2 regions of the Streptococcus sanguinis genome follow, and region 2 is predicted to be linked to the other one. Evidence: predicted binding sites of a transcription regulator. Region 2 holds the regulator's gene; the other holds the start of a gene.
The links. Region 2 encodes Rex, which represses fermentation and respiration genes when NADH is low (regulators of the CRP and FNR family bind a similar motif). Its sites were predicted from a motif close to TTGTGAANTANTTCACAA; they were not measured.
Positions count from the first base shown of each region.

Region 1: a site for Rex is predicted at 1,738-1,755, ahead of adhE (bifunctional acetaldehyde-CoA/alcohol dehydrogenase). Genes of this name have one in related genera too.

Region 1 covers NZ_CP054570.1:2,037,934-2,041,832, reverse strand. Annotated here, with positions in the region: gene FOC72_RS09860 (LXG domain-containing protein) at 1-824, shown strand, start outside; gene FOC72_RS09855 (hypothetical protein) at 834-1,451, shown strand; gene adhE (bifunctional acetaldehyde-CoA/alcohol dehydrogenase) at 1,805-3,899, shown strand, end outside.
Region 2 covers NZ_CP054570.1:898,085-901,983, forward strand. Annotated here, with positions in the region: gene radC (RadC family protein) at 1-384, shown strand, start outside; gene FOC72_RS04450 (gamma-glutamyl-gamma-aminobutyrate hydrolase family protein) at 458-1,150, opposite strand; gene FOC72_RS04455 (redox-sensing transcriptional repressor Rex) at 1,175-1,822, opposite strand; gene FOC72_RS04460 (DUF4649 family protein) at 1,944-2,165, opposite strand; gene FOC72_RS04465 (DUF1831 domain-containing protein) at 2,282-2,629, opposite strand; gene FOC72_RS04470 (cysteine desulfurase family protein) at 2,631-3,743, opposite strand; gene FOC72_RS04475 (ribose-phosphate diphosphokinase) at 3,754-3,899, opposite strand, start outside.

The sequences.
Region 1 (3,899 bases), 1.1 Mb from region 2:
AACCGCGTTCAGAATGGGATAAGATTGTTGATGATTATAATCATACTCTAAAGATTGACAATGAAGGCAATATAATTGATATTTTTGATTTTAGAGCTTATAAGGATCGTCATTATCAAAAAGATGATAACTTTTCTGTACTAAAAAATGGAAAGTATGATAGTGCTTATACGAGAATGGTCAATGAAAAATACCAAGAACTTATTCAAGAAAATTTTGAAGCTAATTCTGTTGACTTGGCTAAGGGAGTAGTAGAAATTTTAGCTGGTCTTGGTATTTATGCTGGTACTTCTCTAGGAGCAGCTTTTGCTTTGGAGTGGGCTCCACTAACTGGAGGTGGCTCGGCGCTAGTAGCAGCAGCTGCTGTAGAAGCAGGGTATATTACTGCAGAAGGCCTAGTTGTAGATGGGACTTTGTCAGTTGCTAGAACTCTTTATGAAATTGATACAGCGAATTTAGGAGTTACCCTCAGTGCAGCTAGTAACTATAACAGCTGGCAGGCAAATAAACCGACGAGTAAGACCATTTCTGGCAGAGGTGGTAAACAAATTGAAGCCCGAGTAGGAAATCGAAAAGTGAAGCTTCGTGTAGATTGGGAGCCAACGAGTGGTTCGAATGGTGATGGAGTTTTCCAGGTTCAATCTGGAAGTGGGAAGTCGGGGTATTCACTTAACGAATCTATAGATGTTAATAGTATATCCAGCAAAACAGATATATTGGATTGGGTGAATAAAACTAAAAAGATTAAAAACCTAGATAAAAGTGTAAAAAGTGAAATTGTAGAAAGAATCTGGAAAGGATACCGAGACTATTACGGAAATTAGGTGAAGTGTATGAGATTATATATAAAAGGTGATTATACTAGAAAAGTGTCATTTGGCTACAGAGAACTTGCATGGAAAATGTGGTTTAAAGAAAGAAATGGTCAAAAAATAAGTTTCTCAAATGTCGGGGATGATGAGATGTTGCAAAATGACTTTTATTTATCTTTGCGTTTAGATAAGTGGGGAGCAAGTGGCTCTCGTTGGAAAGATGCCAAGGTTAAAGGTGGCAGTGCAATAAATTCCCAAAAATATGAAAATATTGATTTGGATTATGAGGGAAGTTATGAAAGCGACGGTAGAGAAAAGGGAAAATATCTAAGAATCGCTTCTAATTATTTGGATGTTTTAACAGTTGATAAGCGTGCTATGTATATTATGGCGCTTGAAATTGCAATTGCTATTGATGGACAAATCAGTGAAGATGATAAGAAAACATGGCTAACAGTCGAGGAATTCAAGGAAAAGCACCAAGATATCTTATCTCTAACCTTTGATGAAGCAAATGAGATGAGCCTGGAAGAAATTCAGACGATTGATGCTATTGACGATCCCATCTGGGAAGAGTTGGATAGAAAACGCGAAGAATATATCAAAATACATGGTGAACGTGTTTATGATGACGATTGAGATTATTAAAAATGGGAATTAAGGTTCATCTTTTATAAGTTTATAAAGTAAAGATCAGCTCGGTTCGTCCGAGCTTTTTATATTTAAATAAAGAAAGCGTTTTCATATATTATGTGAAAGTAAAAGTATGTGAAATCTTTAAAATGTAAAAAATTTTTTCACAATAACTAAAATTATAGACTGTAAAATAGGCGAATTTGTTATTTATTTCACAAATTAATAGAGAAAAGTTTGTGAATGTTAAGTGAAAGTGTTTACAAAAATCATTAAATGGGTTATAATTGAATTGTGAAATATTTAACAAAGGTTAGAGTTCTTCGTCTAACCTAAGGCAAAACCATTGGAGGAATAGAATGGCTGAAAAGAAGAAAACGGTAGAACAAGAAGACAAGGCTTTGGCAGCGCAAAAGCATGTCGATGAATTGGTGCAAAAAGGTCTGGTTGCACTGGAGGAAATGAGAAAGCTGAATCAGGAACAGGTGGATTACATTGTAGCCAAGGCTTCTGTAGCAGCTTTGGATGCCCATGGTGAGTTGGCTCTGCATGCTTATGAAGAAACGGGCCGTGGAGTTTTTGAAGATAAGGCAACTAAAAACCTTTTCGCCTGTGAGCACGTTGTGAATAATATGCGCCACACGAAAACTGTCGGTGTTATTCAGGAAGATGATGTGACTGGTTTGACCTTGATTGCGGAGCCTGTGGGTGTTGTCTGCGGAATTACTCCAACAACTAACCCAACTTCAACAGCTATTTTTAAGGCTTTGATTTCCTTAAAAACACGTAATCCGATTATCTTTGCTTTCCACCCATCAGCTCAAGAATCATCTGCCCATGCAGCGCAAATCGTTCGTGATGCAGCGATTGCAGCAGGTGCGCCTGAGAACTGTGTGCAATGGATTACACAACCATCTATGGAAGCAACTTCTGCCCTTATGAACCACGAAGGGATTGCGACTATCCTTGCGACCGGTGGTAATGCAATGGTGAAGGCTGCCTATTCATGCGGAAAACCAGCCCTTGGGGTAGGTGCCGGAAACGTACCAGCTTATGTGGAAAAATCCGCTAATATCCGTCAAGCAGCGCACGATATCGTTATGTCTAAGTCCTTTGACAATGGTATGGTTTGTGCTTCTGAGCAAGCTGTTATCATTGACAAGGAAGTTTATGATGAATTTGTAGAAGAGTTCAAATCTTATCATACTTACTTTGTAAATAAGAAAGAAAAAGCTCTGTTGGAAGAATTCTGCTTCGGTGCTAAGGCAAATAGCAAGAACTGTGCTGGTGCTAAGCTCAATCCGGATATCGTTGGTAAGCCAGCTACTTGGATTGCAGAGCAGGCAGGCTTCAGCGTGCCAGAAGACACGAATATCTTGGCCGCAGAGTGTAAAGAAGTTGGTGAAAAAGAGCCATTGACACGTGAAAAACTGTCACCTGTCATTGCTGTTCTCAAGTCTGAATCCCGTGAAGACGGTGTTGAAAAAGCCCGTCAAATGGTAGAATTTCATGGTCTTGGCCACTCAGCTGCTATCCATACAGCGGACGAAGAATTGACTAAGGAATTTGGTAAGGCTGTTCGTGCTATCCGTGTTATTTGTAACTCACCTTCTACTTTCGGCGGTATCGGGGATGTTTATAATGCCTTCCTGCCATCACTGACTTTGGGCTGTGGATCTTATGGCCGCAACTCAGTTGGTGATAACGTTAGTGCTGTGAATCTCTTGAACATCAAAAAAGTAGGAAGACGTAGAAATAATATGCAATGGATGAAACTCCCTTCAAAAACTTACTTCGAGCGTGACTCTATCCAATACCTGCAAAAATGTCGTGATGTGGAACGTGTCATGATCGTTACAGACCATGCTATGGTAGAGCTTGGTTTCCTAGATCGTATCATCGAACAACTCGATCTTCGTCGTAATAAGGTTGTTTACCAAATCTTTGCAGACGTAGAGCCAGATCCAGATATCACAACAGTTGAACGTGGTACAGAGATTATGCGTACCTTCAAACCTGATACAATTATCGCACTTGGTGGTGGTTCACCAATGGACGCAGCTAAAGTCATGTGGCTCTTCTATGAGCAACCAGAAGTGGACTTCCGTGATCTTGTGCAAAAATTCATGGATATCCGTAAACGTGCCTTCAAATTCCCATTGCTTGGCAAGAAGACTAAGTTTATCGCAATCCCTACAACATCTGGTACAGGTTCAGAAGTAACACCGTTTGCCGTTATCTCTGACAAGGCTAACAACCGTAAGTACCCAATCGCTGACTACTCTCTGACTCCAACTGTAGCCATCGTAGACCCAGCTCTGGTACTGACTGTTCCAGGATTTGTTGCAGCAGACACTGGTATGGACGTTCTGACTCACGCCACAGAAGCTTATGTATCTCAGATGGCCAGCGACTTTACAGATGGTTTGGCTCTCCAAGCGATCAAACTCGTCT
Region 2 (3,899 bases):
CAGAAAGAACAGATTATGGGCAGTCAAAAATTAGCCCAGAAGATGCAGCAGGAATTGGGAGATATGAGGCAGGAGTGCTTGGTTGCTATTTATCTTAATAGTCAAAATCAAATTCTGCACCAGCAGACTATTTTCATGGGGACGGTAAGCAGAAGCATTGCTGAGCCAAGAGAGATTCTCCACTACGCTCTCAAACATTTGGCGACATCTATCATACTGGTACACAATCATCCATCAGGATCAGTCGTTCCCAGCAGAAACGACGATGAGGTGACCCAGCATATGAAAGAAGCATGTGAGATGATGGGTTTAGTTCTTTTGGATCATTTGATTGTGTCCAAATGCAACTACTATAGCTACCGAGAGGAGACAGATATGATATAATATAATTCGATTTACTTGAGTATAAAAAACTTCTATTCGAGTAGAACAGAAGTTTATCTAGGAATAGAAGCTTTTAAAGAATATTGACAACATAATCAAACAGAGCTAAGTCTCCTTCTCTGGAGCCAAACAAGAACTCTGGATGCCATTGGACGCCAAGGAAAGGACTACCATCAGTAGAAGTGATGGCTTCAATAATCTTATCGCGAGGATCATAGGCGATGACTTCTAGGCCAGTAGCCAAATCCTTGATACTCTGATGGTGGAAGGAGTTGATTTCGGATGCTGGTCCATAGATTTCGTGCAGAATAGAACCATTCTTGGTCACCATGCTTTGGGTTGTGTACTCAGCAGAGCTATCTTGCCAATGATCTTCAATATCTTGATGAAGCGTACCGCCTAAAGCGACATTATAAAGTTGGGTTCCGCGGCAGACAGTGAAGATTGGTTTATTTTGGCGGCGAGCTTCCTTGATTAAAGCTAACTCAAAAATGTCTCGCTTGAGTAAATAATCATCGCTGTCAATGGTTTTCTCTTCACCATAGAATTGAGGGCATACATTTTGACCTCCTGTGATGATTAATTTATCGACAATGGAAACATACTGTTTAGCCATTTCTTCATCACCGATTGGCAAAATCATTGGAATTCCGCCAACTTCTTTGACACCCTCAACGAATCCTGTCGCTGTATAGCTTATATGGATGAAGTGATCGTCTGGGATTTCTCTTTCATTTCCGGTTATTCCAATAATAGGTTTACTCATAGAGTGTTTAATACCTCTTTCAAATTAATAATCATTTTTTCTCATGAAGTAGAGCAAAGTCTGCAGTTCGCTAGTCAGGTCAACATACTGGACGACCACATCCTTAGGCAGGGATAGGTTTACAGGTGAGAAACAGAGAATGCCCTTGACACCAGCCTGAACTAAGATAGATGCGACTTCTTGAGCTTTTACGCTAGGTACAGTTAGGATGGCGGTTTGCACATTTCCTGACTGTATTTTTTCTTTGATTTGGGAAATTCCATAGATAGGAATTCCATCGCTGGTTGTGCTGCCAACTTCTGGATGGTCATCTATGTCAAAAGCCATTACAACCTTCATTTTATTGCGCTCATGAAAACGATAGTGCAGCAGAGCACGTCCCATATTACCAACGCCAACAATCATGACATTGGTAATAGCATTGTCGTTCAAGAGGTCAGCAAAAAAGTTCATCAATTTCTTGACATCGTAACCAAATCCTCTGCGGCCAAGTTCACCGAAATAAGAAAAATCTCGTCTGACAGTAGCAGAGTCAATACCAATGGCTTCTGCAATTTGCTTGGAGTTTGCTTTTTCGATCTTCTCAGCATTAAAACGTTTAAAAATACGATAGTAGAGCGATAGCCTTTTAGCAGTTGCTCGAGGAATTGTAGTATTTTTTTCAGTTTTCACAAAATCACAACCTTTCTAATTCTATTTTATAGGAAGTTTGTGAAAAAATCAACTAATTAAGGATGTTTAATGCACTAAAAAAGAAAATCAGGAATTGCTGGGAATAATAGTGTTTAAAAGCTTAGTCCTGGTAGGGACTAAGGTCTAACTGGTACATCTGGCGGTACAAGTCCCCAATTAGCCCTGCAAAAGGCAGCTGGTGTCCATTATAAGTGATGGAAAGTACTTTGAGCGAGTCAGGAACTGTGACACAGCCAGAGAAGGCGAGAAGAAATTCGTCGAAGTCTTCATAGGTAAGTGTTCGTTTCACCTTATATGAGTCCAAATAGGTCAGTTCAACCATTGTTAATCCTTTCTTTGGGTTCGGTTAGTCTTTTCTTCAAGTGTTCTAAGTAGAAGTCAAGCTCGTTTAAATTTTGAAGATTCAAAACCAAAAAAGCAAAATTGCGAGAATCTTGCTTATTGTGGTGTCTTTTCAAAAATATTTCTTTCAACCAAGCTATCCATCAAGAAATAAAATTCTTGCTGGATAATGTGATGGTCTTCTGATTTGAAAATATTGACCAAGCGCAGGCCTGATTTGTCAGTGATGTTGATTTTGAAACCATTCAACTCTTTATTGACGATGATTTTCAGCAGAAAACCATTTCCGCTGTTGGGAACAGATTCCAGCAGACGTGAGAGTTCATAGTTGCCAACCTTGCTTTCAGCGAATGTATTGTCGCGCAAGGTAAATTTCTTGACATTTGGATGAAGTGAATAGGTATATTCACAGTTTGCTAAGCTAACAGATGTTTGAAAGGCCATCTTATCCTCCTAAAAATTCTTTTAATTTCTTTGTAAATGATTGAATCTCTTGCAGAGTCGTTTGGTCCGAAGTGCTGATCCGAATGGACTCATACAAGCGGTTGGAATCCTTGCCATACATAGCCTGCAAGACATGACTGGGTTGTATAGCTCCGGCTGTACAGGCTGAGCCTGTTGAAATGGAAAAGCCATTTAAATCCATTTGAAGCAGAAGTAGGTCATTCTTTTGATTGGGAAATCCCAAATTGATGACATATGGCAAGCTTGGCTGACTTTCATTTAAGTAATGTTTAATGTCCGATAAGTCAGCAAGTAAGCTGTCTTTTAAGTCTTGCGCATGCGCTAGATTTTCCTCAAGATGTTCCGTGCTATCTGACAGAGCCGCCGCCATACCTGTGATAGAGATTAGATTTTCAGTTCCGGCCCGGTGTTTTTCTTCCTGGTCGCCACCGTGCATGAAATTGTCAAAATCCATCTTCTTGGCATAAAGGAAGCCAACGCCTTTGGGACCATGAAACTTATGCGCTGAAGCAGAGAGAAAGTCAATCCTTAGCTCGTCAGGGTAGATGGGAAGTTTACCAATTGCTTGGACAGCATCAACGTGAAAAGCAGCAGGATGTTCTTGTAGTAATTCACCAATTTCCTTAATGGGGAGCATGGCACCCGTCTCGTTATTAACTGCCATGACGGACACAAGAATAGTGTCAGGTCTAAGAGCCTTCTTAATATCCTCCGCTCGAATCTGACCATCTACCGGCTGAACAAAAGTAGCTTCGAAGCCGAATTTATCTACTAGGTATTCCACCACTTCTAAGACAGCATGGTGTTCAATAGCAGTGGTGACAATATGCTTTCCTCGGTTTTGGTGACGAAGGGCATAGCCTTTGATAGCAGTATTGTTGCTTTCAGTGCCACCTGAAGTAAAAAGAATCTTATTGCTTTGAGTATGCAGAGCTTGAGCAATATCCTCACGCGCCTGTCTGAGGAGTTTACTAGCTTCTCGGCCATGGCTATGCGTACTGGAAGGATTTCCAAAGACAGTCATATTCTTGGTCATTGCTTGGATTGCAGCGGGCGACAAAGCAGTTGTAGCGGCATTATCTAAATAAATCACTCTGGTTACCTTATTTCTTTTGATAGGCAAAGAGTGGGCTGACTGGTTTTCTCTCTTGAATGCGGACAATGGCATCACCAATCAGTTCACTAGCTGTAATGTAGTGGAGATTCTTAGGTGTTTTTTCTTTGGTATCAACAGAGTCTGTCACAAGTA